3 regions of the Exiguobacterium sp. s143 genome follow, and region 2 is predicted to be linked to each of the others. Evidence: riboswitches for the same ligand, from Rfam matches in the RefSeq annotation. Region 2 holds a riboswitch; each other region holds the start of a gene.
The links. Region 2 has a riboswitch for S-adenosylmethionine ahead of msrA (peptide-methionine (S)-S-oxide reductase MsrA). Riboswitches for the same ligand answer to the same signal wherever they lie in the genome.
Positions count from the first base shown of each region.

Region 1: another riboswitch for S-adenosylmethionine. It lies ahead of KNQ03_RS13790 (LLM class flavin-dependent oxidoreductase); the one in region 2 lies ahead of msrA (peptide-methionine (S)-S-oxide reductase MsrA).
Region 3: another riboswitch for S-adenosylmethionine. It lies ahead of KNQ03_RS13050 (Na+/H+ antiporter NhaC family protein); the one in region 2 lies ahead of msrA (peptide-methionine (S)-S-oxide reductase MsrA).

Region 1 covers NZ_JACSMX010000004.1:161,687-172,528, forward strand. Annotated here, with positions in the region: gene KNQ03_RS13765 (NUDIX domain-containing protein) at 1-237, shown strand, start outside; gene tnpB (IS200/IS605 family element RNA-guided endonuclease TnpB) at 425-1,516, opposite strand; partial or broken gene tnpA (IS200/IS605 family transposase) at 1,533-1,958, opposite strand; gene KNQ03_RS13780 (SRPBCC family protein) at 2,094-2,561, opposite strand; gene KNQ03_RS13785 (ATP-grasp domain-containing protein) at 2,638-3,585, opposite strand; gene KNQ03_RS13790 (LLM class flavin-dependent oxidoreductase) at 3,582-4,640, opposite strand; SAM riboswitch class I at 4,715-4,817, opposite strand; gene KNQ03_RS13795 (DUF975 family protein) at 4,931-5,569, opposite strand; gene KNQ03_RS13800 (DUF2325 domain-containing protein) at 5,633-6,898, opposite strand; gene KNQ03_RS13805 (DUF817 domain-containing protein) at 6,989-7,774, opposite strand; gene KNQ03_RS13810 (YczE/YyaS/YitT family protein) at 7,879-8,592, shown strand; gene KNQ03_RS13815 (MarR family winged helix-turn-helix transcriptional regulator) at 8,747-9,202, shown strand; gene KNQ03_RS13820 (nitroreductase family protein) at 9,204-9,839, shown strand; gene KNQ03_RS13825 (nitroreductase family protein) at 9,892-10,527, shown strand; gene KNQ03_RS13830 (NAD(P)/FAD-dependent oxidoreductase) at 10,604-10,842, shown strand, end outside.
Region 2 covers NZ_JACSMX010000003.1:266,127-276,968, reverse strand. Annotated here, with positions in the region: gene KNQ03_RS12725 (C40 family peptidase) at 1-1,970, shown strand, start outside; gene KNQ03_RS12720 (putative quinol monooxygenase) at 2,029-2,322, opposite strand; gene KNQ03_RS12715 (M20 metallopeptidase family protein) at 2,400-3,578, shown strand; SAM riboswitch class I at 3,641-3,744, shown strand; gene msrA (peptide-methionine (S)-S-oxide reductase MsrA) at 3,839-4,369, shown strand; gene KNQ03_RS12705 (winged helix-turn-helix domain-containing protein) at 4,600-5,199, shown strand; gene KNQ03_RS12700 (MFS transporter) at 5,214-6,434, shown strand; gene KNQ03_RS12695 (DMT family transporter) at 6,695-7,177, opposite strand; gene KNQ03_RS12690 (Crp/Fnr family transcriptional regulator) at 7,190-7,858, opposite strand; gene KNQ03_RS12685 (DMT family transporter) at 7,874-8,302, opposite strand; gene KNQ03_RS12680 (NAD(P)H-dependent flavin oxidoreductase) at 8,440-9,378, opposite strand; gene KNQ03_RS12675 (gamma carbonic anhydrase family protein) at 9,470-10,009, shown strand; gene paaX (phenylacetic acid degradation operon negative regulatory protein PaaX) at 10,066-10,842, opposite strand, start outside.
Region 3 covers NZ_JACSMX010000004.1:10,353-21,194, forward strand. Annotated here, with positions in the region: gene KNQ03_RS13015 (cysteine hydrolase family protein) at 1-459, shown strand, start outside; gene KNQ03_RS13020 (nicotinate phosphoribosyltransferase) at 477-1,928, shown strand; gene KNQ03_RS13025 (hypothetical protein) at 1,979-2,305, opposite strand; gene KNQ03_RS13030 (YwpF family protein) at 2,448-2,939, shown strand; gene KNQ03_RS13035 (histidine phosphatase family protein) at 2,936-3,526, opposite strand; gene KNQ03_RS13040 (alpha/beta hydrolase) at 3,544-4,533, opposite strand; gene KNQ03_RS13045 (metal ABC transporter solute-binding protein, Zn/Mn family) at 4,703-5,716, shown strand; SAM riboswitch class I at 5,786-5,890, shown strand; gene KNQ03_RS13050 (Na+/H+ antiporter NhaC family protein) at 5,972-7,282, shown strand; gene KNQ03_RS13055 (hypothetical protein) at 7,326-7,529, opposite strand; gene KNQ03_RS13060 (aldo/keto reductase) at 7,687-8,499, shown strand; gene KNQ03_RS13065 (hypothetical protein) at 8,625-9,086, opposite strand; gene KNQ03_RS13070 (alanine/glycine:cation symporter family protein) at 9,173-10,618, opposite strand; gene KNQ03_RS13075 (CoA-disulfide reductase) at 10,801-10,842, opposite strand, start outside.

The sequences.
Region 1 (10,842 bases), on a different contig from region 2:
TTAGAGGAGACGCATCTTCACATCACAATCGAACGACAACTCTACGAGATTTCAATCGATCAGGGAATCGAGACATGTTTTCTCGTTCAACGCACCTCAGGTAGTTCTTCTGCACCTCGACTCGGGATTGATCCCGAACTTCCGCTTAATAAACAGGAATTACGAACCGTCCGTTTCCGACCACTAAAGGACCTTCAAGATGATTCACAGATTACTCGTTTGCTGAACTTACTGTAAAGGAAAGATTAACTAACTGAGATATAACTAACCAGGTTTCTTTACACTCCCTACATAATCGACTGAGTGAACTACTCACCACTTGTTTGCTTCGCAAATTGAAGTAGGAGCCTCTTGGGAAGACCGTACTTTTACAAGCTACGATTATTGACCAAGCTCATCGGGTGGTCCCCACCCTGAAGAATTTTCAGTATGCTAACATCAACAAGTTGATGCTCGCGTTGATGTCTCGATCATGAAGAGCACCACAAATACAGCTCCACTCGCGCACATCCATGGCTTTCTTCTCGCTTTTTATTCCGCAAGAAGAACAAATCTGTGTAGAGGCATACAATTGATCCGCTTTGATAAGTGTTCGCCCGTAGAATTTGCATTTGTATGCTAGCTGACGAACAAACTCATACCAACTGACATCCCCGATCGATTTGGCGATCTTATGGTTTTTCATCATGTTCTTCGACTTAAGTGTCTCAACGACTATGACTTGGTTATCGTCAACGATTCGTTTCGACAGCTTATGAAGAAAATCTTGACGTTGATTCGCAATCTTTTCATGCTTCTTGGAAAGGATCATCCTCGCCTTCTCTCGGTTCTTACTCCCAATTTTCTTGCGTGACAAGCCACGTTGCGCCTTCTTTATCTTATCTTCAGACTTTCGAAGAAAGCGCGGATTGGCAACTTTCTCAGAAAAATGTTTATCGTTTGTCAGGATGGCGAAGTGCTCCAAACCAAGATCAATCCCTACTTTATGTTTGGCGGGAATCCATTGCTCTTCGGCTTGATCGACGAGGATCGAGATGAAGAATTTTCGGGTCCTCGTCATCGAGATCGTCGCGGACTTGATCACACCTGTAAACGGACGATGTTGTTTCAACTTCACAAAACCAATCTTAGGAAGCTTCACCTGACATGCCTCGATTCGGATGCTTCCCTTCAGATTGTTCGTCGTGTAAGAGGCGCGGTCGTTGTGCTTCGATTTGAACTTGGGGAACCCAACAGACTTATCCCGAAAAAAGTTCTGGTATGCCTTATTCAAGTCCATCTGAGCGTTCGCTAGGGAAAGACTATCGACTTCTTTTAGGAAAGGGAATTCAGGTTTGTACTTTGCTGGGGTTGGGAGCTTCTGCTTCACGTCAGGGTCGAGCTTAGACTCTTTATACAATCGGATACGCTCTTCGAGCATCTTATTGTAAACGAAACGGACACAACCGAACGTCTTCACGAAATACTCTTGTTGGAACTTCGTCGGATAAAGTCGAAACTTGTACGCCTTCAGCAAGGAAATCACTCCTCTCCTTTTTTTCGATGTAGTGTCTGATGACATCGATCGTCGCATTTCCGGTCCTCACTAGACAATAACTTCGGGACCAAAACATTTCTTTTCAAAGTTGTGTTTTGACATGTGGAAAATCGTGGTTGATCAATCGACTGCTGGTACTCTTATAAGCGTTCAGAAACTTGGACATTTCCGCGTTTGGGTGCGCTTTAAACAACACATCGATATAATCGTTGTCATGGTTCCACTCGATCAGTGTAATACGATATGACGTGCCTATTCGTTCGAACATCTGTCTCGCAAACGTCGAGATGGCGTCATCAATCACTTGTCTCCTGTATTTCACTACGAGGATAAGATCGTAATTCAGAAGAAAGACTGAATGCTTATCTGTGTTAAATTTTGTTTGTGTATCAATTCCTTTTATTGGTTGCACTGATTTCATCAAATGATTATAGTCTTATCGAAACGGGTGATTCATCTCCTACCTACGCTACACTTAGAGGTGGGAGTATTCTCGCCTGATTTTGATAAATCGTATACGAAGCGACAGGATACAAAAACGCGGGAATCCGTTTTTTCATGCGTTATTCTTCTTTTGTTTCGCCGCTTCTTCTTCGACACGTTGCAACAGCCCATGAACGATTTTCTCATTCTCTCGCTCTCCTCCAAGCGACAACAGACTCTTTCCAACAAAGTTCGCTCCCTCATTTTTTCCCGTATAGATCAACAGACAACGGTCATGGTCGATCGGTTTAAGTGTAAACGTCATCTCGATCTTGAATATTTTAGCCAATGTGAATCCAATCGTATTTTGTTTGAAGTCAGGCTCGTTCGTATAGGCTAAATCGGTCACGATATAGGTTTCAAGTCGATTACCCTGCATGTATGTTTGACGATACGTCGAACCGACGACACCCGGTTTTCGTTCAATCACCTCGTGCTGGACGACGTTTGGAATCAAACGCTGCAATCGCGTGTGATCAAACAAGTGCCATGCTTCCTCAATCGGAATATCGAGCTGTCGTTCTTCTCTCCACGTAATCATAGATCCGCCCCCTTTTCTATACAAATACCCTGTCATCCGGTCTTGTAACGTCCGGTGACAGGGCGAGAGCAGATTCTTATTTTACTGTGCTTGTTTCAAGGGCTGCACCGAGGAACTTCGCTAGTTCGAGCATACCGTAGCGTCCTGCAGCTGCCTCGGCATCCGAATTATAGTTCGTATTCGTATTGACGTCATACGTATAGATCGTACCTGACGCATCCTTAATGAACTCGATGCCTGCGACCGCGATTTGGTTCGCTTGGAGGAATGCTTCATACTTTTGGATGATCGGGTCATCGAAGCCTTCAACGATTTGGAACTTCATCGGTGTTTGCGGTGCTTCTTCACCGACTGGGCAGAACAAGTCGTCGATCACGCATGCATCCGCTGGGCAAAGCTCGAACCCTTCTGATGTATCGACTCGAACCGCGTAGACGAACTTTCCACCTACGAACTCACAACGTGTGATGTACGGTTCTGGTGCTTGAATATACTCTTGAATCAACGTGATGCCATCGACTGGTTCGTCGAATGTCGGACCGTCGAGATAAGCTTCAAGTGCTTCAATCGAGTGGAACAGCTGGACGCCGAGACCTTTTCCGGCACGGTTGTGTTTCGTGATGAATGACGAAACACCGATTTCTTTTGCTGCTTGTACGATTTGATCACGTCCGACGGCAGCCGTCGTCTTCGGTACACGAATCCCAGCCTTCCGCAACGCCGTATATTGATTGACTTTGCTGACTTCAAGACGGAGCGCACGCGTTCCGTTAAAGACGGTCCGGTCATGCTCTTCTAACCAAGCGAGGACCCCTTCCGTCAACTCCGGCGCGTAACGATGTCCCCGCGTATGCGAAGAAGCACTCATCCGGCTGTAAAAGACGCCTTCTGGCGGCAGTTCATCCAGCGGAACGATTCCTTCATTCAAGTGCCACTGTTCATACGGTAATTCGAGTTCTTCGAGACGTTTGATGAGATGGTCCGTCCATTCTTGGTTTTCGTGGAGAATATGAATTTTTGTCATGATTGTTGACCTACCTTTCGTTTCGCTTCGACCAGTGGCATTACGTCACGAGCAAAGCGTTCCATTTCTTCAAGTTGTGGTGAGAATTGTAACAAAAGTAACGTGACACCGACGGCTTCGAACGCTAGAATCCGTTCAGCGATTTGTTCTGGTGTCCCGATTAAATTCGGACGTAGACCACGGTTCGAGACAGAATAATCGTTCCGCTCGACCTGTTGCTCCAGTTGCGATTTACTAATGAAATCCTGATAACCGGCATAACCGGCGCTGTCTTCCTTGACGTCCGTGATCCGTTGCCATTCAAGAAGTGCTTCTTCTTCCGTATCCCGACAAATGATGTAGGCAGCAAGACCGAAGCTTTCGAGCGGCTTTTGTCCCGTCGCTTCCCGGCGTACTTTCATGTCGTCGATTTTATGGGCTACTTCTTCAACAGTGCCCCCGTGCATGACATAAGCGTCACAGTGTTCGACGATCGTTCGCTTTCCAGCTTCACTCTCTCCACCAGCGTAGAGCTTGATGCCTGGACGCTGGACTGGCTTCGGATGGAGTTCTGCTTGCTCGATCGTGTAGTGATGACCGGAGAAGCTATACGGTGACGCATCTGCCCACAGTCCCTTCATGACCGTGACGAACTCTTCCGTCCGAGCATAGCGTTCATCGTGCGCTGTGAAGATACCGTTGTATTGTTTCGCTTCCTCTGCCCACCACGCTGAAACGACGTTGAGCGTAAAGCGTCCACCACTCAACTGATCGATGTTTGCCGCCATCTTCGCCGTCGTCGCTGGATTATGGAACCCGGGACGAACCGCTGTCATGATCTCAAGGCGTTCTGTCGTTGCAGCAATCGCTGCTGCCGTCGTCCATGCCTCAAGACTCGGTTCCTTAATGCCTTTGATATCATTCAAGTTCAATTCCGCAATCAACGTCGTCGAGAACCCGATTCGTTCTGCTGTTTGTGCGACTTGTTTCGCATAATCGAAGGTCGGTGGCATCTGTTCATCCTCGACGTTACGTAACCATCCCCCAAAAATCGGTAACCAAAAACCATACTCCACTCCATCGTCCCCCTTATCATAAAAAAACGCTCTTTTCGAAGTTCGAAAAGAGCGACGGTATCTTGTCCTGTCCGCTCTTATCTTCGGAAGGTATCCCTTCCTGGAAGTAGCACCTTCCGCCGTAGCGGGGTTGCTGAAGTGTCTTCGGGCCAGTCCCTCGACTTCTCTAGATAAGATGTGTTGCATTCATCGTACAAAATTCACTGAACTAAAGCAACCATTAAACCGTCTTTTCCAATCGGAATTATTTCACGCATAAAAAAATCCCGACGTCGTGTCGGGATTCGGTATTAATATGGTGCGACGAAATCTGATGTTGGCTCTGGCGCTTGTTCACCACGCACACGATCATAGAATTTTGCCATTGTGACGCTGAAGTATGGTCCAACCCATAAGACAGCAAGACCAAGTGTAACGATCACGAGTAATGCCCAACCAATGAATGATAGGAAGAGTAAGAATGCTTCCATTTTATGACCATCCATGAGTTGACGTGAACGTGTGATGGCCTCGAAGATACCGACCGATGGTTCATCTCGAAGGATGTAGAACGTCAACAGGTAAGAGAACGACTTGATGATCCCTGGAATGATCAAGAGTAATGTCCATAAGAATAAGAAGACCGCTTGCACAATCGAGACGCCGATGACTTTGCCGAAGATTTTATACGGCTCGAACAAATCAGCTACTTTGACTTCTTCATTGCGTGCGAACGACATCGCGACCCACGTCCAACCCGCTGCGATTGGGATCAATAAAATCGAAAGAATGATACTGACCGCACTCATCGCATTTAGATCTTCGTTAGGATCTGGTCCGATGAACGTCGGAACGCTCTGGATGATAGAAAACAGTACGAACATGAGGATGGCAAATCCCCAACGACCGCTGAGCGACTCCTTCGCTGCTTTTTTTAATTGAGATGACATGAGTAAGGTCCTCCTTGAAAAATAAGTTCTCACCTTACTTTACGGTCGAATTCTTCTAATGTTTCACTCTTTTTTCAATAATTTCCCGTCTCGTTGCTGGTTGAGCCAAGCACGCTCAAGTTGTCGTTCACACGCCGTGTATAACGATCGTCGACCGTCGAGCCGTTCCATCGCGAATGGAATACCATGCTTTTTCGCCTGCGCGATGACATGTGCACTCGCTGCATGAGAAACGCGACTCGTCACGACGACGATCGCGTCCGTCTTTTTGGCGAGACAGGCAATCTTTTTCGCGGACTGTGCGTCCCCTGCAAGATGAATCAATTCGATTCCCGTCGGCGCAAAGAACTCGCGATAGACAGCGGTCTGTTGTTCATTTCCGACGATGACGAGACGCATTCCTGTGAAGCGCGTGAAATCAAGTGGTGTCTTATCAACGAAATCCATCAATTGTCCAGGTACGGCTGTCGTCACGATCGGTTCAATCGTTCGCTCTTTTGGCATACGGACGCGACGCTGTGCTTTTTTAGCTTTCGGAACCGGTTGTCGTTTCATTTTTCGTGCATACCGATTTGACTTTTTCGTTGTCACAGACGTCTTCACTACCGGTTGCTCTACCTCTGATGGGCGGTTAGATGATGCGTTGACGATCGGCTCTTTATACGTGAATGGATGCTTCCAAGCAATCGTCAGTGTATCCTTCCGTTCCCGCCACATGACGAGATCGACGAGTTGACCTGCTTCTAGTCGCAAATAGCGCATGTCTTCTACCGGAACGACATAATAGAACGATCTGCCCGACTCATCTTGCAGTGGACCATTCACCGTTTCCTCAATGATTCCATGCGCCTTGACGATTGCTTGTTCAAACACGACACGTTCTGGATTCTCTCTCATTCGCTCCGTCGAGACGACGGCTTCGATACGGCATATCGTTTTTTGATCATCCTGACGATCGACACGGACACGGACTTCCATGCCGTGCTCGAGATTCCAATCGCGGACGTCTCGTTCAGAAATATGACTGCCCGACCATTCTAGTAAAGTACCACCTTTTAACCCCCGCTGAAACGTATAGGAATAACGTTGCTTGCGTACTGGCTCGCTCGGTACTTGCGGTGGCATGACGATAGTCTGTTTCTCTAACTCCATCACTTCATCGATGACCGGTGTTTCTTGAACGTCGCGCGGTGCATAATACGCTGACATTTTGACCCATTCATCGATTCCGTTCACTTCGTCGAGCCAGAGTTGCCAATCTTCATACTGCTCCACGACCGCTAATTTCATCTGTACCAATTCAGTTGCTCGTTCCAACACCTGTTGCATCATCCGTAACCACTTCCTTTGCGTTTTTTTCACTATAGCAACGAAAAAACGCGGAAGTAGTCCAAAAAAATAACCAGGTTATTTTTTTATTTAGGTACGTTGCTGAATTTCCACAGCCGGATCCTGACGCTTATATTTCGCGACGATGACGATCAAAACCGTGATGATCACAAGCAGGAACCAAGAAGACAATTTTCCAAGATCAACGACTACCCAGCCTCCTTCCTGATGCGGATAGACCCAGCCTTTAAAGAACGTTACGATGTTCTCCGCGATCCAAATGAAAAAGGCAATCAGTAAAAAGGATAGAACGAGCGGCATCCGGTAGATCGTCTGCTCGATCGTAAAATGAACCCATGACTTATAGAAAACGAGGACGACGAGGACCATCAATAGCCAGCGTGCATCGAAGATCCAGTGGTGGGTGAAGAAGTTGAGATAGACGAGACTGCCGACGCTGATCGCAAGCCAGGGGGGTGGAAATGCTATGAATCGTAAATGAAATCGCCGAAACGCCTGGCAGACATAACTCGCGACGCTTGCGTACATGAATCCTGCATACAATGGAACACCAGCCACTTTCGTCAAAGCTTCTTCCGGATAACTCCAAGACCCGACGTTCACTTTGAACAGTTCAAGTGCTAGACCGATGACGTGAAACAATAAGATCAGTTTGAATTCCTCCATCGTTTCATAACGTGTGACGAGTAAGACGATTTGGACGAGAATACACCATAGCAACAGGAGATCGTATCGTGCGATCGGTTCAGTAGGAAGATAACGTGAAAGAGCAAGCGCAGCGAAAATCATCACGGGAAAGACGCAACAGATGGCTTCTATATATGTAAAACGAATCAGGTGCCGGATCGCTTTCATTCGGTCATCTCCTTTTTCTTCAGTATACGTTTCTCTTTTGACCTTCCCCTCCTTCTTAAGATGGAAAAAACGGAAAATTTCGTCTTTCTTCTTCCACTTTCCTCATGATACAGTTAACGAATCAATTATTTTTAAGAAATGAGGTGCCAGACATGACGCGTCATCGCGCTTCCTGGTTGTTACGCGCTACGTTAAAGTGGGGACTCTTCCTGCTCGGTTTATTTTTACTCGCTCTTGGCTCATCAATGATGATCACGGCTGAACTCGGTGTCTCGACGTGGGATGTATTACATCTTGGTCTCCAAAAAAAGACGCCACTATCCGTCGGAACGATCATCTTACTTGTTGGTCTATTACTCGTTTTCGTTAAGTACGCATTAGACCGCGTCACACCGCAAATCGGAACGCTCGTCAACGCGATTTTCGTCGGTGTCTTCATGAATCTTGTTCTTGGTTCTCATCTCTTACCTTCTTTTGAGTCGATTTGGTTGAATACGCTCTGGCTGATTTTCGGTATCTTCATCATTGGGATGGGCGCTGGTCTGTATGTCGCTGTCGGATACGGGGCTGGTCCACGTGATGGGTTAACGCTGACACTTGCAGAGCGCTTCGGAACGTCAATTCGTCTGATGCGGACGATCATGGAAGTCACGGCATGCGGCATCGGTTGGTTGCTTGGGGGACCTGTTTTCTTCGGTACGATCCTCTCGATTTTCCTGATCGGACCGTTCCTGCAATTTTGGTTGTTCTATTTCCGCCGGATCATTGCAGCGATTGATGCAAAAGGACTTCCAGCGTCTGAACGCCAAATTAGCTAAGTCGCCTGACTCGATATCATTCCGCGTGAATGATATCTTTTTTTATGTCAGAAGCAGATAAGTTGCGTCATCAAAATAAACACGTTATATTCGTTTACATATCAATCTTTGACACGTCAAAGGTTTCTTCGAACGAAGGGAAGGATGTGATGGATTGAGTATTTCCTGCACCGAAAAAGGACGTTTGATCTATGCACTCGTCTCCGTCAATAAGACGATTGCTCAAAAATTCGATCTCTGTACGGATGGTTTTAGTCAGACGCGAATGGATCTACTTGCTCAACTACAAGTCGATCAAACGATCAGTCAAAAAGAATTGCAAAAACGCGTCAATGTCGATCATGCGGCGGTGACCCGTCACCTCAAACATCTGGAATCGACCGGGATGATTGCTCGTGAGCGTTCAGCCGCTGACAATCGGGTGATTCTTGTTTCCTTAACGGAACAAGGGGCGACGCGCATTGCACGATTACGCGAACAAAAAGATGAGTTCCTCGAGAACTTACTCGAAGGATTCTCCGCTGAAGAACAACGGACGCTAGCTGAGATGATTCAACGCATCGAAGCGAACGCCGACACATTACCTAAATTAAAAGAGGAGTCGATTTAATATGGCAACGCAAACAACAACAGACTTCATGGAAATCGTCAAAGGACGCCGTTCGATCCGTAACTACGATACAGACGTGAAGATCTCAAAAGAAGAAATGACACAAATTCTTGAAGAAGCAACACTCGCACCTTCTTCTGTCAACATGCAACCATGGCGTTTCCTCGTCATCGATAGCGAAGAAGGCAAAGCAACACTTGCACCACTCGCGAAATTCAACCAAGTCCAAGTCGAGACATCTTCTGCTGTCATCGCCGTCTTCGGTGACATGAACGCTGTTGATCAACTCGAGAACATCTACGATACAGCTGTCGCAAAAGGGCTCATGCCACAAGAAGTACGCGATCGCCAAGTACCAGCGATCCAAGGGATGTACAGCAGCGTATCAGCAAACGACTTGAAAGACAGCATCTTGATTGACTCGGGTCTCGTCTCGATGCAATTGATGCTCGTCGCTCGTGCACACGGTTATGATACAAACCCAATCGGTGGTTACGAGAAAGATCAAATCGCGGAAGCATTCGGTCTTGAAAAAGAGCGTTATGTACCGGTCATGTTGCTATCGATTGGTAAAGCGGTTGACGCAGGATACCCATCGGTTCGCCTACCAATCAACGACATCGCAGACTGGAAATAAGTTTTTTACACTATAAAAAAGAAAAAACACACACAAGGGAGATTGAATAATTATGACTACTCAAACAACAACGGACTTCATGGAAATCGTCAAAGGACGTCGCTCAATCCGCAACTACGACACGAACGTAAAAATTTCAAAAGAAGAAATGACACAAATCCTTGAAGAAGCAACACTTGCACCTTCTTCAGTTAACATGCAACCATGGCGTTTCCTCGTTATCGATAGCGAAGAAGGCAAAGCAACACTTGCACCACTCGCGAAATTCAACCAAGTTCAAGTCGAGACATCTTCTGCTGTCATCGCTGTCTTCGGTGACATGAACGCGGTCGACAGCATCGAGACAATTTACGACATGGCTGTTGAAAAAGGTCTTATGCCACAAGAAGTACGTGATCGCCAAGTACCAGCCATCAAAGGTTTCTACCGTCCAGAAGACGTTGAAACATTACGTGATAGCATCTTGATCGACTCAGGTCTCGTTTCAATGCAATTGATGCTCGTCGCTCGTGCACACGGTTACGATACAAACCCAATCGGTGGTTACGAAAAAGACCAAATCGCAGAAGCATTCGGTCTTGAAAAAGAGCGTTACCTCCCAGTCATGTTGCTTTCAATCGGTAAAGCAGTCGACGCAGGATACCCATCAGTTCGTCTACCAATCGCTGACATCGCAGAGTGGAAATAAGCGATCTCACCTAGTCCGGATTCCTTTCACAGGAATCCGGCTTTTTTGTATACTCAAAGAAAAGGAGGCGTCTGTGATGTATGATGTGACGATTATCGGAGCCGGTGTGGCAGGAATTTTCCTCGCCCATCAGCTCGTTGAAGACGGACAACGCGTCCTACTGCTCGATGCCGGAAAAACGATTCGCGAGCGAACAGCAGAAGATGCGTATCTTGGATTTGCGGGGCTTGGCAAATCAGAAGGAAAGTTCAATTATGCAACGGGATTCGGCGGGGAACTCGTCTCAAAAATCGGTGAAGAGACGACACGACGACT
Region 2 (10,842 bases):
CAGCTGTCACTCAAAATCAAGCATTCGAAACGTTTGGTACGACGGGTACTTTTACACGCGTGGCCACTAAAACGGGTTACGCCTTCGTATTGACAACTGATTTAGCTGATGCGCAGGTCGAAAATTATCCGGAAACAGGACTGCGTTATGCCAAACGAACGACTTCTCTTTTCGTTGAACCGAAGACGACGAGCGCGAAGACAGCCGTCGTTCAAAATCAAGCATTTGAAACGTTCGGTACGATCGGTACTTTTACGCGTGTTGCGACTAAGACGGGTTACGCCTTCGTATTGACGGTTGATTTAGCTGATGCGCCGGTCGTGAACCATCCGGAAACCGGGCTACGTTACGTCCAACAGCAGACAACGGTCTATGCTACTGCGACTACGAAAGGAAAAGTCGTACAATCGATTCCTGTGAATACTTCTCTTCAGACGTACGGCATCGAGGGGTCATTTACACGAATCAAACGAAACGACGAGTATGCCTATGTGTTGACGGCACATCTCGGTACGTTGAAATACTATCCGAAGACTGCACGCCTCTATGTTCAGCGCGCTACGCCAATCTATTCGGACGCCAAATCTTCAAGTCCTGTCTTGAAGCAACACCAAACGAATACGCTGCTGACGGTGTATGGCACAAGCGGTACCTATAGCCGGATCATCTTCCGTGGAGTTCATGCTTACGTCAAGACAGCTGATCTCGGTACTGGAAAAGTCTATGCATCAACCGGGACACGATACGCGAAACGCAATTTGTCCGTCTACACGTCTGCTTCGACGAAGAGCAAAATCATGTATTCCGTCAAACGAGCTGATAAGCTAACGATTTACGGCACAAGCGGTAGTTACACACGCTTGAAAAAAGGATCGGTCTACGGCTACGTCAAGACGACGGATCTCGTGACGAAAAAGCCGGATCTGTATGACGTCACTGGTCAACGCTATGTGACGGAAGACGATGTCGTCATTCGTTCGCAGGCAAAACTTTCGAGCAAAAAAATCGGCACACTAAAAAAAGGTACCTCGATTTCGATCTACGGAAAAAGCGGTTATTATACACGCGTCAAATATAAAAATGCCTTTGGTTTCGTCGATTCGAGTCGTATCGGACTGAACAAGCCGACGGCAAAAGCAAAAAAAGGCACGACATTTTATGTCCACCTGGACCAGACGCCACTCTTCTCTGCCGACGTAGCTTACAGTCGCCCAGCTGCCTATTTGAAGAAAGGGACGAAATTAATCGGTCTAAAATCAATTGATGATGATTTTTGGCAAGTTCGCCTGGCAAATGGTCAAACGGGTTACGTCCTCAACCCTTATATCAGCACGAGCAAACCCGATATGAAACTGACACAAAAAGCGATCGACCGGGCGAAAATCTATACGGTCAAACAGACGACGTCGTTCTTTGCGAGTCCAACAAGTCCAAAAGGTAGCGGACTCGTTGAACAAGGCAAACGGGTTTATCCGCGTCATCGAGTCGGAAACTTCTATGTCATCCAGTCAGGCTGGACACCTGTTTATCTTCCTGTATCCGCTGTGACGATCACGTCCGATAAACGGGTCGTTAAAAAGAATAATACGCGTGGTGAAAAGCTGATCCAAGCAGCCGTTCAACATATCGGTACACCATACACATGGGGTTCGCAAGATGCCGTGAACGGTGGTTTTGACTGTTCCGGTTTGATTCACTACGCGACGAACAAGGCCGGAAAATACGGTGGTCGGACGAACGTTCGTGGCTACTGGTATGGTGCTTTCTTTACAAATCGCCGGACGAGTATTGCAAGCGGTAAACGCTCGGATATCGTCTTCTTCCAGAACACTTATACAGATGGTCCATCGCATATCGGAATCATGCTCGATAGCGAACACTTCATCCATGCGGGCGGTTCACAACTTCAAATCAACTCGATTTATGAACCGCGTTGGCAAGAGCATTTCCTCGGATTTAAATCGATGTAAGACAAAAAAAGACGAATCCGTCGAAATCGACGGGTTCGTCTCTTCTTATCGCAATACGTTAAAATGTCATCTCTACGTATTTCGTTACTTGTCGATCCATCAAGTATAACTCGATCTGTTCACGGTAGGCTTTATAGTGATCGGATGCGATATGCGCTTCAAGTGCCTCTTCATCCCGATACACTTCATACAGCATGAATTGATGCTCATCCTCGATCGATTGATGTAAGGAATAACGTAAGCACCCTTCTTCTTTTTGTGAGGCATGATAGACCGTTTGTAGAATCGGGAAGACTTGATCCGCAAGTCCTGCTTTGATTGTAAGTACAGCGTTGACGACGATTTCTCCCATGTTTCATTATCCCCTTTCGTGATTACCTGTATCTGTACCCATTTTCACGAAAAGACACACGTCAAAGGAGCTTGAAGATGCAAACTCAACTTTTTGAAGCACTTGAACAATTCGAACCGACGATGATCGCGTTACGTCGTGATTTTCATCGACATCCGGAACTCTCTTTCCAGGAAGTCCGCACACCAGAACGAATTGCAAACTTTTACGCGGAGCAGGGCATCCCTTATCAAACAGCCGTCGGAGGTCGTGGTGTCGTCGCGACGATCGAAGGCAAACAGCCTGGTCCGACGATTGCGGTCCGTGCAGATTTCGATGCTTTACCACTTCAAGAAGAGACGACGCTTGCCTTCCGGTCGATCCATCCCGGTGTCATGCATGCTTGCGGGCATGATGGTCACACGGCAATGGTGATGGCCCTGGCTGCTACGCTCTATCCGTTACGTGATCAATTGCAAGGAACGATTCGAATCATTCACCAGCATGGTGAAGAGGTCTTTCCCGGTGGAGCCATCCAAATGATCGAAGCCGGTGTCCTCGAAGGTGTCGATGCGATTTTTGCGACACATCTCGAAAATGATTTACCGGTTGGTACGATTGGGTTTCGGGAAGGACATACATTATGTGCAATCGACGAATTCGAAATCATCGTTCATGGTCAAGGCGGGCATGCCCAAGCACCACATAAAACAAAAGATGCGCTCGTCGCTGGAGCGCAGCTCGTCTGTAACTTACAGCATCTCGTTAGTCGACGGGTCGACCCGTTCGAGCCGGCAGTTCTTGCAATTGGTTCTTTCCATGCGGGAACGGCGCCGAACATCGTCACGGGTGAAGCACGCATCGTCGGTGAAATTCGGACGTTCAATGAGACATTGCGGCATCAGCTCCGGCAAGAAGTCGATCTTGTCGCCAAAACGACATGTGCCGGCATCGGTGCTACCTATTCAATCGACTTCACGACGGGTTACCCGGCGCTCTGGAATCATCCGGACGAGACAAAACTTGTTCAGGAAGCCGCTTCTTTCTTACCGGAAGCATCCGTCCGGGCACTCACACCAATGATGGCTGCGGATGACTTCGCGCATTATCTAACACATGTCCCGGGAAGTTATTTCTTCACTGGCTCCGGATATACGGACGGTCGCGTCAACTATCCACAGCATCATCCGCAGTACGAAATCAACGAACAGGCGTTGTTGATTGGTGCGAAGACACTCGGAGCGACGGTTTTACGTGCCTTAAAACCTAAGGATTGACTTTATTTCTGTGTGAATGGTATCATCACAACAATGATAACGAATGACATCAACTTCATATACCCTTATCAAGAGTGGACCGAGAGATCTGGATCGATGACGTCCCAGCAACCTGCGCATAGCAAGGTGCTACGACCAGCAAAGCGAAAGCTTTGGTTGATAAAAAGCGGCGACTCCTTTTGCAACCAAGCGAAGGAGTCGTTTTCGTTTTCTCGCTGTCAGACATACAATGGGGATTTCCCACGGAGAGGAAGAGACAGATGGAAAAAGCAACATTTGCAGGTGGATGTTTTTGGTGCATGGTGACACCGTTTGAAGAATTACCAGGAATCGAGGGAATCGTATCAGGTTACATGGGCGGACACGTCGACAATCCGACATACGAGCAAGTCAAAACAGGAACGACGGGACATCTCGAAGTCGTCCAAATCACGTTTGATCCGAGCCTGTTCCCGTACGAGCGTCTGCTCGAACTCTACTGGCCACAAACGGATCCGACGGATGCAGAAGGTCAATTCCAAGATCGCGGCACGCAGTACGCACCAGCGATCTTCTATCATACGGATGCACAGCACGAAGCAGCGATCGCTTCCCGTGACGCCCTTGCTGCAAGCAATCGTTTCAAACAACCGATCGTGACGCGGATCGATGCCGCTTCTGAATTTTATCCGGCGGAAGAGTACCATCAAGACTTCCATAAGAAAAATCCAGAACACTATAAAAAAGATCGTGCTGCTTCTGGTCGCGATGCTTTCATCGAGCAGGAATGGAAAGATACGACGACGGTCTAATCACTTCGAACCATATACAGTAGCTGAAACTGATTTCAAACATCTCGTTCTTACCCTACTTTCAGTAAAAAGTGGAGGATGATCGAGATGTCGTGGAATCAGTTTTTTTTGTATGTAAAAAAATGATGTCTTCTTTACCAACACCCTTACATAAATTTGTAATCGTTTACAAAAGAAGCCTTTTGTTTTACGGTTAATAAAAATTAACCGGTTAAAAAGGAGATCAGTGCATGGAACAAAAAGCGATTCACATGTTAGAGAACTATGAACAGTTAAAAGTGATCAGTGATCCGTTACGAACAAAAATCCTCATGTTTCTCGTCGAAAAACCACACACGGTACATCAGTTAGCCCACTTGCTGACGTTATCCCGCGCGAAGGTCCTCTATCACGTACGGGAACTTGAAAAGCATGACTTGATTCGTCTCGTCCGTACGGAAGAACAGGGCGGCAATCTATTGAAATACTATCAAGCGATTGCTCGAGGATACATTCCTGCCGATCATCTACTGAACTTCGTCGAGACGAATGAAGCGACCCGGCAGTCGTATCTTGAGGTACTAGACCGGGCAAAGACACGCGTTCTTACGGCTCCGACAGCTACTTTTTCTCCTTCATCTTCGAACATCGAGGACTGGATGAGCTTATCACTTCAAAAGGAACTGGCGATGTCTGAAGCCGATTTTCGGCAGTTTGCTACAAAATATCGTGCTCTATTGGACGAGTTCACACGGTCCCCTTCACTAGACAAAAAAGATAAAAAACACTTCTATATCATGACGACTGCCTTTGCAATTGATGAACCACTATTTGAGAATGACGACGTCTAAACCGGAGGTGCCACATGCTGCCTATTGAAATGGATACGCAACAATCGCTGTTTAAAAATCGATCTTTTTTATTTTTATGGGGGTCCGGTATGTGCTCTGCCCTCTCCCTATCAACCTATCTGTTTGTTGAACAATGGTATGTCATCCATACGCTAAACCAGGCGTCATATCTTGGATTCGTCCTCATGGCCACCTTGTTACCCCGTATTTTTCTCATGTTATTCGGTGGCGTCTTATCCGATCGCTATAAACGTTCGACGATCATGCGCATCTCGAGCGCTTTACGAATCAGTTTCATTCTCTGTCTTCTCGCATTACTTCATACCGATCAGCTTACATTGCTGACGATTTTAGGATTCGCCTTTCTATTCGGTAGTGTGGATGCATTCTTTTCGCCGGCGAATGCTTCCTTACTTCCTACGCTCGTTCCGAAAGAACAACTCACTAAAGCCAATTCACTGATTCAGACATCTAATCAAATCGCCCTCTTTTCAGGTCCGATTCTTGGTGGAGTCATTCTCAGCTATTCCTCTTACTCGCACGTCTTTCTCGTAATTTTCGGGACACTCTGTCTGACGCTCCTTTTCACGTATGGTATTCGTGAATCTAAGATCAAGCGATCGCTTCAGCATTCAGCTCTCTTTGAACTAAAAGAAGGGCTGCATTACGTTTTTCACTTTCAGCAACTCAAGCAGACACTTTTTCTTGTCATCTGTGTCAATTTCTTTTTCTTTGGACCACTCTTACTCGGAATCCCCTTACTCGTTCATGATGTGCTCCAAGGAGATGCGATGGATTTAAGTTATATGCAAGGTGCTTATCAAATGGGAATGCTCGGAGGGGCGCTCTGGAGTGGTTTTACGCAAACGAAAGTAAATGGGCTTACCTCATCGGTCCGATTAATTGGCGCCTTAGGTCTGCTTCTCTTCCTGCTTAGTCAAGCGCAGCAGATCTTGTTGTACCTGATCATCCTGTTATCACTTGGTGTCCTTTCTTCGATCATCAATATTCGCTTCATTACGTTCATCCAGTCTCAGTGTGCGGAACAGACGATGGGACGTGTCATGAGTGTCGTGAATGCCGCGTCAAATGGTCTCATTCCATTATCTTACGCGCTCCTCTCGTTTCTACTGTCGTTTCACGTTTCGATCACGACAATCATATTGTACTGTGGTCTTCTCATTATTGTTCTCTCACTTTACTTCAGAAGACGAATGGTTCATCTATTCGATTGAGATCAAGTCACAACACATAAAAACATGCGAATCTCCCGATCGAATTAGCGGGAAACGCGCATGTTTTATTTAGTCAATCTAGAACGTGAGTGTTCATCCTCGACTCCTGCAGGGAAAGAAAGCGCGAGTCGCGCTTTCGTCAGGGTCAGGTAAGACCCGGCAAATCGCATAGAATGCGGGATGACGCGGCTTACCTCCCGCCTGCGGAAAGCGAGGATGACAGAAACGTTCGTCAGTCGATCGAACTAGTATCAGATTTTTTAAGAGACTTGCTTCGGTATATCCTTCGCCCTCTCTTCCGGCGCCACGACTTGATACCGCTTCAAGACGAAAATCCCACATACCATGACAGCGAGACCGACGAGTTGACCGAACGATAAATCAATTTGTGGTAAACCGAACCAGCCGAACGTATCGACAGCGAGAGCAAAGCTTAACTGCGAAATCAGAACGACAGAGATTGCGACGGACGGACCAAGTAACTGAATCCCACGCATGACACAAAAAACGACGCCGACACCGACAAGTCCACCAAACCAATAGAGTGGCGATACGTTTTGAATCTGTCCGATTGTTCCACCACGAAACAGAACATACGTGACACTTGCTCCGATGAAACCGACGAAGAAGACCAGCGTCGTCGTCGCCCAAGCGCCAAACGCGTCACTCATCCGAGCATTCAATACCGTCTGTAAACTGATTAACATCCCTGCAAACACGGCACACACGATGCCTATTATCATGTTCGTTCCTCCCTACTCATAGCTGTTGCCGTTCGCCTTCTCGCGAATCCGCTCCAGATCGACGATGATGATTTTCCCGCGTCGTCGAACGAGAATCTCCTCTTCACACAATTTCGTGATGATCCGATTGAGATGGCGATAACTCGTTCCAAGCCAGTCGGCGACGTCATGTAAGTTCGACGTCCGCATCTCCTGATAAAATAAACTGTCACTGGCTTCAGAAGCGATCGACAACAAATACCCTGCAAATCGCTCTTCAACTGTATACAACACATGGTGCGACGCTGATTTCGAGTCGGCATACCACTTCGCTGTGATCGTGCGTAATAAGAATTGCAGAAAGACGTTCGTCGTATTGTGCTCGCGTAAAATCGCATACGGTACGCTCAACACCTCGACATCGGTCACTGCTTCGACTGTATTCAGCACTTCCCGTTCGTTGATGAATTCAGCGTCACCGATCACTGTCAGTGGTGTCTTGAATCGCAGAATCCGTTGTTTCCCTTCTGACGAGGCAGCAGATATCTTAACTTTGCCTGCGACGATGAAGTACATCCGGTCGATCGCTGCCCCTGTCGTACAGAGGAGTTCCCCTTTTTGGAAGGTTTCTTGACGCAACCAAGCGCGCGTCTCTTCCGTCAAAATCGTATCCAGTCCGTACTGTTGAATGACGGTTTCCATGTTTATTCCCTCCCTTTAGGCAAGTGAGAAAATCGCAACTCCTGCAAGCATGAGACCCACACCAACCCACTGACCACGATTTCCTTGTTTTTTTAAGACACCGAACCATCCCTTTAAATCAATCACAAAAGCACATAAAATCTGTGCGACGAGTAATAAACACATCGCCCATGTCATCCCGAGTGTTTGGATTGCTGTCAGTTCCGTTACGACGACTAGCACGCCAATCAAACCGCCGCTTGCATAAATCCACGGTAACTGACGGAAGCCACCGATTTTCCGATCTCGTACGAAACTGTAAATGACTAAACAACCCATCAGACCCACAAAGTGGACGATCAATACGGACAACCACGGTCCGACGCCTGTCGCAAGGCGCGCATTGAATATGCCTTGCAGGGCGATGAACAGACCGCTCATCAAAGCAAACACGACTCCTTGCACGTCATCTCCTCCTTTAATCTCTACACTAGAGTAGACCTTACTCGTGCCCTACTTGAAAAGGACAAATGTCCCATTTTCAAAAAAACATGAAAAAACCCGCTGTCCACAAGTAGAATCACGGGTCCCTCACTATATGCTCATGTCGTAAAACGAGTCGTCGTTTGCTTCAGCTGTTCCTCTGCTTCCGTCATCATGCGCGTAAACAACTCCGCAACAGTCGGCACATCATGAATCAATCCGGCAACCAGTCCAGCGTTGACATACCCTTTCTCCTCATCGCCCTCAAGAGCGCCCGTAATATGATACGACTCATTCGTCTGATCGAGAAAAGCAGCAGGTGTCTCTGCTGTGAGTCGTTCGACGTAAGGACCATCAAGGACACGTCGGACGAATCCGACGGAACGTCCGATGATGCGTGTATCGGTATCGGTCGCATCCATTAAGTGCGCCTTGTATGCCGAATGAACCTTCGCCTCTTCCGTCGCGATCAATCGTGTTCCGAGCTGGGCACCCGCCGCACCAAGTAACAGAACAGCTGCCAATCCACGCCCGTCACCAATCCCACCCGCTGCCAGGACCGGAATGTTGACCCGATCGACGAGTTGCGGAATCAAGGTCAGCGTCGTCAACTCGAGCGGTGAATTGATGCCTGCCGCTTCAACTCCCTCCGCTACGAGTACATCAGCGCCTGCTTGTTCTGCCTTTAACGCCTGTTTGACTGAAGCGACAACAGCGATCGTTTTGATGCCAGCAGTTTGAAGTCGCTCTATGTACGGTGCCGGATTTCCTGCCGACAAGGAGACGACCGGAATCTTTTCTGCGATCGCGAGATCAATCAGTGCTTCCGTATAGGGAGACACACGAATCGCGATGTTCAAGGCAAATGGTTGATCCGTCAGCATTCGTGTCTCGTGAATCCGCGACGACACTTCATCGACCGACAATGTCCCGCACCCGAGCGTTCCGAGTCCTCCGGCATTCGACACCGCTGCCGTGAGCGCCGCATGACTAATGTTACCCATTCCTCCTTGGATCAAAGGATATCGAATTTTAAAGAGCTCACAAATCGGAAACATATCTTTCCTCCGTTCTCGACTTCACTCACATGCTATACTGACATGGAATGAATAGCAGTTCATCTTATTATAGAAACGAGGTCATTCTGTTATGAAGATTCCGTATCAATCGATTCATCCGAACGTCGCCTCCGATGTATTCATCGCTCCTGGTGCTTATCTGATCGGAGACGTCACGATCGGTTCCGAGTCTACCGTCTGGTTCAACGCTGTCTTACGCGGTGACGAAGGACCGATTACAATTGGGAAACGATGCAGTATTCAGGACAACGCGACGATTCATCTCTATGAAGGGGCACCCGTCGTCATTGAAGATGAAGTAACGGTCGGACATAACGCAATTTTACACGGTTGCAAAATCGGACGTCGTTCGATCGTCGGAATGGGTGCGACCGTTCTTGATCACGCAGAGATTGGTGAAGAATGCATCATCGGGGCGAATACGCTAATTCCATCGGGAAAAGTTTTCCCACCCCGTTCGCTGATCATCGGCTCACCCGGTAAAGTCGTGCGTGAACTAACAGAAGCGGATCTTGCGATGATTCAGGAGTCGATTGATTCTTATGTCGATAAAGGATATGCCTTCCGAAACATTCTCGCAGAATCCGCTGAACAGAACACATCTGAATGACACGAATGCGGGGCGGATCAACTGATCCGTCCCGCTCTTTTCATTCGAATAAATCTTCACCGCTCTGCAAACAGCGGGTGTTCCGCCGCGTCGTACGAGGCACTGCGTTGGGACACATCGTGCGTCTCTTCAAAGATCGATTCGAAGAACCGACTCGCTGGTTGTGCGAGCAATCGGTAATATTGTTCGAACAAGAGCGCCGCGTGATGTCCGCTCCACGCATCTGGTAACAGTTCTTGCGGTAATCCGGGATCCGTGAATAGAAACTTCCGGTATTCATGTACGAGCATCGTCCGTTCGACGAAACACTGTTCATCCGTCATTTCTCCGAGTTGGAGCTGACTTTGATGGACGATGTATTGCCGGCTGTAATCCGTGATGAACGTCTCGTAACGCTCCTGCAATTCTTCCAGCGGGAACGCACGCTCGACGAGGGATTGATCCTGCTTCGGACCGTGGTATTCACCGACGAAGAAATCGACATACTCTTCGATCTCGTACGACGCGATCAATCGTTCCGCCTCTTTTTCAAGTGGGTTCGGTGAGATCCAAACCCCGTTCGATAAGTTACCAAACCCACTCCACGTCAGTTCTTTGCGGAGCTCATCACGAATCTGGCGTTTATCCTCCGGAATCGTGTACATCAGCGTCCGCCACTTCCCGTCCCAGTCGTGCGGTGTTGATCTGTAGATCCGGCGTGCGGCCTCCTCCATCCGTTCCACCCCACGTGGTGTCAATGAATAGAAGCTTTTATTTCCTTGTTTCTCGGAGACGAGCCAGCCTTGTTTAACCATTCGGGACACAGCAACCCGAACGGCCTGTTCGTTATGTCC
Region 3 (10,842 bases), on a different contig from region 2:
GGACAAGCGATTGAAGAACGGATCGCTACGTTGATGGAGGAGTTTTCAACGGAAGATTACGTAGTCATCGCTAACGATATTCACGAAGAAGGCGATACATTCCACCCGGAAACCGTCCTCTTCCCGCCACATAATATCCGCGGAACACATGGACGTGATCTATTCGGGAAAGTCGCAGCCATGGCACGGGTCGCCGATCACGTTATCGACAAGACGCGTTACAGTGCGTTCGCCGGGACGGACCTTGATTTACGCTTGCGTGAACGCGGTATCCGCGAAGTCCACCTCGTCGGTGTCTGTACGGATATTTGTGTCCTTCATACAGCTGTCGATGCCTACAATCTCGGGTATCGTATCGTCGTCCATGCCGATGCGGTCGCAAGCTTTAACGCGACTGGTCACGAGTGGGCGCTTACACATTTTAAACAATCGATCGGCGCAGAAGTCGTCGGCGAATAAGAAGGGATCTGTCCGTCATGTTACAACGTAATCTTGCACTCCATACCGATCTGTACTTACCACGGTGGATGTATATCTATTGGAAAGAAGGACGTCATAATGAACGTGCCGTCTTTGATGTTTACTACCGTTCGAATCCGTTCGCAGGAGGCTATGTCGTCTTTGCAGGTCTCGAAAATATCATCGAGTATATTCAAACACTCCGTTTCACGGAAGAAGATATCACGTACTTGCAAGAGATGATTGGCTTCCCGGATGAGTTCAAGGATGAACTGCGTCAGTTCAAGTTCAATGGCTCGATCTCAAGTGTCAAAGAAGGCGAAATCGTCTTCCCGAACGAACCACTGATTCGGATCGAGGCACGCATCTTTGAAGCGAAGCTCTTACAGACCGCGATTCTGAACATCGCGAACCACGAATCGCTCATCGCGACGAAGTACGCACGTATTCGTCAATCGGCTCCCCGTGCGAAGTTCCTCGAAGCTGGTGCCCGTCGCGCGCAAGGCATCGATGCCGCTTACTTCGGAACGCGTGCTTCGTACCTGGCTGGTTTTGACGTCACAAGCCTTGCTTCAGCAGGACGCGACTTCGGCATTCCGTGTGGTGGAACGATGGAACATGCTGACATTCAATTCCACGATGACGAATTGACGGCATTCCGGACATTCGCTTCTCATTATCCGGATCAGGCGACATTACTCGTCGATACGTACGATACGCTCAAGAGTGGTCTTCCGAATGCAATCACGGTTGCAAAGGAGCTCCAAGCCAAAGGGCATAAACTGCGTGGCATCCGGATCGATTCTGGCGACTTATCTTACTTGTCAAAACGTGCCCGTAACATGCTTGACGAAGCTGGCTTCCCGGAAGTCGACATCGTCTTGTCAGGGGACCTCGATGAGTACGTCATTCAGGACTTACGCATCCAAGGTGCCCAAGCCAATACATTCCTCGTCGGAACACGTGGTATTACAGCTTACGAACAACCGGCTCTTGGGATGGTTTATAAACTGGTCGCGCGTGAAGTAGATGGCGAGCTCGCACCCGTCATCAAAGTATCCTCGTCAAAAGCCAAGACGACGACACCTCACATCAAAGAAGTCTATCGCATCATTGATCCGGTGACGGATAAGTTCAAAGGCGATTACGTGACGTTGATGGACGAAGATCCGTCGACACTTGAAGCTGTCGATCTCATCGACGTCCGAGACCCATCGTTCCGAAATCGCATCGAACAATTCAAGGTCGAGCGGTTACTTGAACCAATCTTCAAAGATGGAGAACTGGTCTATACGGTCCCAACGATTGAAGAAAGTCGCCACTTCCACGAAACACAGATCGGTCGTCTGTGGGAAGAGTACAAACGGCTGCGGTTGCCAGAGATTTATGCTGTCACATTCAGCGATCGTCTCTGGAAGCTCAAACTCGACATGATTCGGGACACTCGACTGGCAAGTGGGTTAAAATAAGACACAAAAAAGCGCCGTTCTTCCTCCATCGGGATGAACGGCGCTTTTTCTCATGTTAATCCTGCTTCGTTTCCGACAGGTGTCATTTCTGTTGGCGCTTGTTCCATCTTCTTACGAAAGTACCATGCGAAGCCAAGTGCACCTCCGATGAAGACGATATACGTGATGCGTTGACCGAATTCAGCTAAGGAATCCGCGTAGAAAATACTGATTAAATGATCACTTCCACTAATGAGTAGCAAACAGGCAATCAGGAGCGCAATGCGATATGCAAGCGTCGGGCGGTCTGTCGGTTCAGCATGCCAATACATGATGATATGGTGGGCAAGTAGAACGATACCCAGGATTCCTAATATTCCAATGAGTACTTGCGGCATAATGAACGATCCTCCTGTTTAGTAGTATCTAGTCTTATTTAAACATAGTTCATACGAATTTCGTCAGGAAAAGTTTCCCGTCTTACATTCCTCACGGTATACTGTAGGAAAATCGTAAGCGATCAAGGGAGGGCATTTTTTCATGAAAACCTTTAAGTTATGCACATTACGCATTTTAATGGATGAGTCAGGACGTGATACGACGATTCCCGTCGCCATTCAGGACGGATTGACGGTCAGTACCGAACAGACGGCACAGTGGGTTGCAGAAATCGTCGTTCCTCCGACGGATCAGCCGATCGTCGATGAATTGTTCACAAAACATTTACGTGCTTTGATTGAAATCACGATCTCACGACCTGATAATGACCCTGCCGCGATGATCGTCACGCCTCTTGAACGGACTGTCTTAAGCGAAAACGTCTCGTATGTCTTCACAGGTAAGATGGTCATGATGAAAAATGATTTATCTGAATCGATCTTACGCGAAGTCGTCGAAGATGGATTCGCTGGCGAAGAACTCGTTCAGGAGTATAAGGATCGTCGTTCAAAACGTGGTGCCCATATCACAAGTATCGCTAAAGAAACGTTCAAACAATATTTGACAGAGCATCCGAACACGCCCGTCTCTTAAGGTTTTTCGACCTCGTCCGTGATGTGGTCCGCTACGTTGATTCGATCAATCGTATAGCGATCCGTATGATGGATATAATTCGCACACGCGTTTTTCAAAGGTGTCCGGTAACTAAATGTCGCGTCAATCGATGATAATGCTGCCTTGATCGTATGCGAGTGACAGACGATTAGAATTCGTTTCCCTTCATACATGCGTGTCACTTCCTGTAGCGCCTCGAACACGCGATCCTGGATGGCTTGTTCCGTTTCAAGACCCGGCACAAGCGTCGTATCGTTCGCTTGAACGGCCTCGTAAATCGCTGCGACTGGTTCACCGGAAGCGGCTCCGAATTCGCGTTCGACAAGTCGCTCGTCTGTCGCTGTAATCGTTAAACCAACAGCACGACCGATGATTTCTGCTGTCTCAACGGCACGCGACAAGGGACTTGCTAACAAGACATCCCACTTTTCATTCGATAGATAAGCGGCACTGAGTTCCGCTTGTCTTCTTCCTGTTGCATTCAACGGGATATCTTCTCTTCCCTGAATCCGTTCGTTTAAGTTCCAATCCGTCTGACCATGCCGTACTAAACAAATTTCAGTCATGTCTCTGTCTCCCTCATTTAAGAAATATGACTGATTGTATCATGTTTTCCATTCGCAAGTTGTCGCGGTGGCAACAGTAGTACCTGACAGGTGAAACGTTCAATTCGTTCAAGCAATCGCTCGATCTTTAACGGATTTTCCGTCTGAGCGAAACTGGCAAGTGAGTGGGTGCCATTCGGAAAGGAAAACAAACGAACATCTGCTCCGACATCTGCTCCCTTCTCAACGAAATGCAAGGCTTGAGAAAATGGGACGATTGGATCTTTTTTACCGTGCAAGAGCATGATGGGCGGGGCATCCGATGTTAGGTGCGTGACGGGTGAGACGTGCGTCATCAGCTTACGCCATTCTTCTCGTCCCCCCTTATAGAACTTAATGTGGGCAATCCAAGTTTGAATGAAATTAAACAACAAAAAGTTCGTCGGTGGATATAAAGCGATCACACCACTGATCAATGGCATGTGCCGCTCATCACGCTCACCGACGAAAGCAGATGGGGCAAGTGCCGTCGTCAGCATGAGTGCAGCTCCGGCTGAGTCTCCCCACACCATCATCCTTCCTCTTAGAATGCGAAGATCCTCCGCTTCTTTGTTCAAAAAACATAACGCATCCCGTACATCTTCGAGGTTATCCGGAAAATAACTGCCCTCTTCGAACAAACGATAATCGATACTACAAACAGCAACTCCGAGTTCAAGCAGACGGTCGACGATTGGACTAAAACAGAACATGTCATCGCGCTCTCCACGAACGAATGCACCGCCGTGTGCGTAGATGGCAACTGGAAACGGTCCTTCCCCCGGCGGATAATAGAGATCGAGCTGTAAGGTGCGGTCCCCCACCTGTTTATAAATGAGCGTCCGCGGTGCAAGTTGTTTTTCTGTGAGTGGCAAGGCGGGTTCGGTCCATCGAAGCAATGCACCATAATTGTTCCAGATACTCGCTCCCGCTGCTGCCGTCGTCAATAACGCAGCTCCCCCCATTAGCCATGCAGTTTCACGTTTCACTTGATCACCTCCAAAAGACGTGCCAGTTTCTTCACTTTATTATCCTTCTACCCCGTTTTAAAAGAAGTCGAACGTCTCGGTATTCGTACTTGACGCTTCACCAGCGTTCCGCTATAGTGAGAAAGTCCAAATCGGAATAATTACGTTTTAATAATGGAGGTATCATATAATGAAAAAAATCATTCCTGCTTTAACAGTCGCTTTCGCAAGTGCAAGTGTTCTCGCTGCTTGCGGTTCGAATACCGATTCATCGACTTCAGATAAAACCCAGACAGAAGTCTATGCATCAACGTTCGCGACGGCTGCTATTGCCCGCGAAATCGGAGGGGATCAAGTCAACGTCAAGATGATCGTCCCACCTGGAGCAGACCCCCACTCTTACGAGCCGACGTCAAAACAACTCACCGAGATTGCTAAGGGCGACTTGTTCCTCTTAACCGGTACGACGCTCGAGCCGTATTCGAAAAAAATCCAGGAGAGTCTAAAAGGCACGGATGTCCGCTTCGTCGAGACGAGTAAGGACGTCAACTTGCTAGAATCGGATGCTACACTTCATGCACATGAAGAAGAAGGACATACAGAAGACGAACATGCCCACGAAGAAGAAGGGCACGATGATCATGCAACGGATGAACATGCGCATGAAGAAGAGGGTCATGACCATGGAAAATACGATCCACACGTCTGGCTCGACCCTGTCAACGCAAAAGCAATGGCACGTTCGATCACAAGCGCTTTATCAAAAGAAGCTCCAAAAGACAAAGCAACGTTCGAAAAAAACTTAAAAGCGTTCGATCAGCAAGCTGATGAATTGGACGAACAATTTAAACAAGCCGTCGCTGATGGATCGAAAAAAGAACTTCTCGTTACGCATGCCGCTTATGGTTACCTCGCAGAACGATATGGTTTCACACAACTGCCGATTGCGGGAATTTCTCCTTCCGATGAACCGTCACAAAAGCAACTGGCCGCTTTAGTGAAAGAAGCACGGATGCATGATTTGAAATACGTCGCGTTCGAAGAGACAGTCTCACCGAAGGTTGCACGTGTCATCCAAAAAGAAATCGGAGCTGAATCCGTGACGATTCATAATCTAGAGTCGGTCACGAAAGCGCAACAAAACAGCTCGTATTTCAAGTTGATGGAAGAAAACGTCCAAACATTGAAAAAGGCACTTCAGTAAAGTACAGTTGACACGCGTTACTCAATGCGGTACGGTAAGAAACGTGTTTTACAACAATTGAATGACTTCTTTTTATCGCGAGAAACGGAGGGACTGGCCCAATGATGTTTCGGCAGCGGACGATTTGATTCGTACTGTGCCAAATCCAGCAAGCGAAAGCTTGAGAGATAAGAAGAGCGTCTTTATTTCATAAAGACCTCCTTCTTTCTTGCGAAGGGGTCTTTTTTTGTATCTTTGAGAAACGAGGTGTCAACAATGAATGAAACGATCACGCCTAACAAATGGGCACTGCTTCCCCTCGTCGTATTCCTGGTCCTCTTCATCGGAGCCGGGATCTTCTATGACGACTTTTACAAATTTCCGATCCTTATCGCCGCACTGATCGCTTTGATTTTTGCTGCAATCACGACGAAAGGATCGATCAATCAAACGGTTGAACGAATCGCAACGGGTGCCGGAAATCCCGATATCATGATCATGGTCTTCATCTTCTTACTAGCCGGTACGTTTTCTGGAACAGCAGAAGCAATCGGTGCCATCGATGCGACCGTTAATGCCGCTTTGACGTTCCTACCTCCGTCGCTCCTGATGAGTGGTCTGTTCATCATCGCTGCCTTCATCTCGATGGCAATGGGAACATCGACTGGAACGATTGCTGCACTCGCGCCGATCGCCTTCGGTATTCATGAAGCGACAGGCATCAACGTTGCCATCGCAGCGGCTGCTGTCGTTGGTGGATCGATGTTCGGCGATAACTTGTCGTTCATCTCGGATACGACGATTGCTGCCGTCCGGACCCAAAAAACGAACATGCGCGATAAATTCCGGACGAACTTCATGATCGTTCTACCGGCTGCTATTTTGACGGTCATCCTACTCGCATTCGTTTCTGGTTCTGGTGACGTCGTCGAAGCAAAGGCCTTCGAATTCTATAAGTTGATTCCATATCTCGCTGTCATCGTCCTTGCGATCTTCGGCGTCAATGTCATCCTTGTCCTCATCGGTGGTACGTTACTCACCGGCATCATCGGTATGATTGATGGTAGCTTCGGCTTGAGTGGATTCGTCCTCTCGATGTCCGAAGGCATGTTGGGCATGGCGGAGATCTCCATTTTGACGCTCCTCATGGGTGGTCTCGTCAGCTTGATTACGTTCAACGGTGGAATCGCCTTCTTAAAAGAGACGCTGACACGCAAGATTTCACAGCGTCGTGGTGCCGAATTCAGTATGGCAGCACTCGTTAGCGCAACGAATCTCGCGACTGCAAACAATACGATCTCGATTCTCGTCGCTGGACCACTGGCAGCTGAAATCGCCGATACGTATGAAGTCGATCGAAAAAAATCGGCGAGTATCCTTGATATCTTCTCTTGTGGTATTCAAGGCATCATTCCGTATGGAGCACAACTATTGATCGCAGCAGAATTGACGAAAACGGCTTCACCGGAACTGATTCCGTATCTGTTCTATCCGTTCCTGCTCTTCGTCTGTGGATCAATTGCCATCTTCTTCGGCTTACCACGCATGAAGAAGACAGCGACGAAGCAAGAAAAAATTTCTTCGTAACCATAAAACAGGTCCAATCGCGTCGACGATTGGACCTGTTTTATTATTTATTCTGCTTCGCTTGTCGTTCTAAGATTAAGTAAGCGATTGCCGGAAGCGGGAACTGAACGAGTCCAGCGCCTCCCCACACCCATGGATTACGTCCTGACTTTCGCGCACTAAGAAACAGACCCACTGCCTGCGTTACTAACAAGGCGCCAATGCTAAGCCAAGTACATTTGGATAGCTTTTTATTCTTTTGAGCCATCTTTTCTCCCCCTCTTTTAACACACGATTAAATCTCACGATTCTTTTCTATTTTACCTTATTTCATTCCTCCATGAGCATGGAAACGGACGTCTTCGTTCGTTCATGCTAAACTAAACGAGCAAATCTAAACTACGTTTTATGAGGAGGAGTAACACATGCAATACGCAAAACTTTCAAACGGTATTACGATTCCCCAAATCGGATTCGGTGTCTGGCAAGTAGATGAAGAGACAGAAGCACCTGCTGCTGTCGCTGAAGCATTACGTGTCGGCTATCGTCATATCGATACGGCTGCTGTCTACAAAAACGAGCGCGGTGTCGCAAAAGGAATCAAGGAAAGCGGCGTGAAACGTGAGGATCTCTTCTTAACGTCAAAAGTCTGGAACGATGATATTCGTGCCGGTCGGACGAAGGAAGCATTCGCAGAATCGCTCGAACGTCTCGAAACAGATTATCTTGACCTCTATCTTATCCACTGGCCGGTCGAAGGCTATATCGAAGCGTGGAAAGCAATGGTTGAACTGTATGAAGCAGGCAAGATCAAAGCGATCGGTGTCTCGAACTTCAAAGAACATCACCTCGATACATTGGCAGAAGAGGGCTTGATGGCACCAATGATCAACCAAGTCGAGTTGCATCCACAATTACCGCAACACGAACTGCACGAATACTTGCAAGATCACAACATTCAAGTCGAAGCATGGAGCCCACTCATGCAAGGGAAATTCCTCGAAATCAACGATTTCAAGGAAATCGCAGAGAAACACGGCAAGACACCTTCACAAGTCGTCTTACGTTGGCATCTCGACAACGGCATCGTCGCTCTTCCAAAATCCGTTACACCAGAACGCATTGCGGAAAACTTCGACGTCTTTGATTTCCAACTCGATGCCGATGATCTTGAGAAAATTGATCGTCTGGTAACGGATGTCCGCCTCGGACCGGATCCGGACGAAATCGATTTTTAATCTGACGATTCACGTAAAAGAGAACGTCTTCCATATGAAGACGTCTTGATTCATCTGAACGACGAGAGACCCGTTTCCAGTCTACGACTTGGAAGCGGGTCTCTTTTTTTTATGATTTAAGCTGTTCAGACATAATAAATTAAAATCGTATCTTCCGCTTCTTCTGCCTTTTGAAAATAGGCACGTAAATCGGCGAACTGTTCCCAGATATCCTCGAATTCGCCCGGTGTTCCGGCTTCATCATGAATCGAAGCGAGTGCCCGTTGATCAAAATTCCGCATCACCTCAGCCGAGATGATGAGGAGTGGCAAGGGCAGAATACCGACAATCGCCGCTTTCTCCTCATTGACGATCAACTCTTCGCCAACGATCGCTCGTCCCAGGTTGTAATGTGTGTCTTGATCAATATAGATATCGATTTGATTCATCAAATGATAGATGGCGTTCGTCTGTTCGAGGGCGAACAATTGTTCATGATCGGGTTGTGTCTCATGAATGAATAAAATCCAATCCATGATGATGTGGGGATCGTTTCCGAACGACTCCCAGACCGCATCCGTGACGCGGACGAAATGTACGTTTTCCATTCTCCCCCTCCCTTCTGTACTCTGTATTCCCTTTTTAAATTCGTTCTATACAAAAAAAGAGCCAGATTTCTCTGACTCCCTTTTCCTTAAATTGCTTTTTCGTCTTTTTCTGATTCTTGCCATGCTTCAAGCGTATCTTTCCCTGGCAAGTTCGGAATCGAGTCCGTATAGAATCGTGGCTCTTTTCCAGCTTTTCGTTGCCCGACATAATCTTCGAGCGCTAGTTTCGCGATTTTCGAGAGACGGAAGATCGCATACAAGTTAACGATCGCCATCAGTCCCATAAAGATATCTGCTAATGCCCACACGAGGTTCGCCGATTCAACGAGTGAACCGAAGACGATCATGACGAGAACGAGCACACGATATGCCATCAAGACTTGTTTATTTTCACGGATGAAGTTGATATTCGATTCACCGTAGTAGTAGTTTCCGACGACGGAACTAAAGGCAAAGAGGAAAATCGCGACGACCATGAATCCTGTCGCGAGTGATCCCACTTGTGATGCGAGCGCACCTTGTGCTAAGTCGATCCCAGCTACCGGTTGACCACTAGCATCTTTTGTTGCCACTCCACTGACGAGAACGATCATCGCTGTCGCTGAACAGACCATCAATGTATCAACGAAGACCGCAAACGATTGAATCAACCCTTGTTTAACCGGGTGAGAGACTTCCGCTGTTGCCGCCGCGTTCGGTGCCGAACCCATACCGGCTTCGTTCGAGAACAAACCACGGCGAATCCCGTTCAAGAGTGCTGCACCTACTGCACCACCTGCGAGTGTCTTGAATTCGAATAGACCTTCTTGGAAGATCAATTTAAAAATACTTGGCAGTACTTCAAGATTCGTAGCCATGATGTAGAGTGCGATCAGAATATAACCACCGGCCATGATTGGTACGAGGAACGACGCGACGGTTGCGATACTACGGACGCCACCAAAGATGACAAGTGCCGTCAGCACGACTAGTCCGACCGTAATCCATGTCTTATCAAAGCCGTATTGATTTTGAAGTGAAAGCGAGATCGTATTCGATTGAACGGAATTGAAGACAAATCCGAATGAGATCGTAATCAAGATACTAAATAAAATCCCTAACCAACGTTGACCGAGTGCTTTTTCCATGTAATAGGCAGGGCCCCCACGCCATGCCTTATCGTCCCGTACCTTGTAGATCTGCGCGAGTGTACTCTCGACGAATGCCGATGCCGAACCGATCAAGGCGATCAACCACATCCAGAAGACCGCTCCTGGTCCACCGAGTGCGATCGCTGTCGCGACACCCGCGATATTACCAGTACCGACACGTGCTGCCGTACTGATCGCAAATGCTTGGAATGGCGACACGCCGTCTTTCCCTTTATCCGTTCCTTGGAACAGTAAGCGTAACATCTCCGGTATCATCCGGAATTGAACGAACCGCATCCGGAATGTAAAATAAATGCCTAATCCGATGAGTAAGATGATCAGTACGTTTGTCCATAACATATCACTGATTCTACTGACTACATCCATTACCTGCTTCTCCATCCGATTCCCTCCACTTCCACCACATAGTTTCTCTTTTTAGATGTAAACTTTTTTCACATGTGAATTATCATACGCAATTTTTTTTGAAAAATCAAACTCATCTATACCTCAGACGACAAAAAACGTGTCAAACCTCACATCAGATGTCAGGTTTGACACGTTCATTTAAACAGGTTTTTAGATTAGATGAACAGATTCAGATTGGCACCATCCGTTGCACCAAG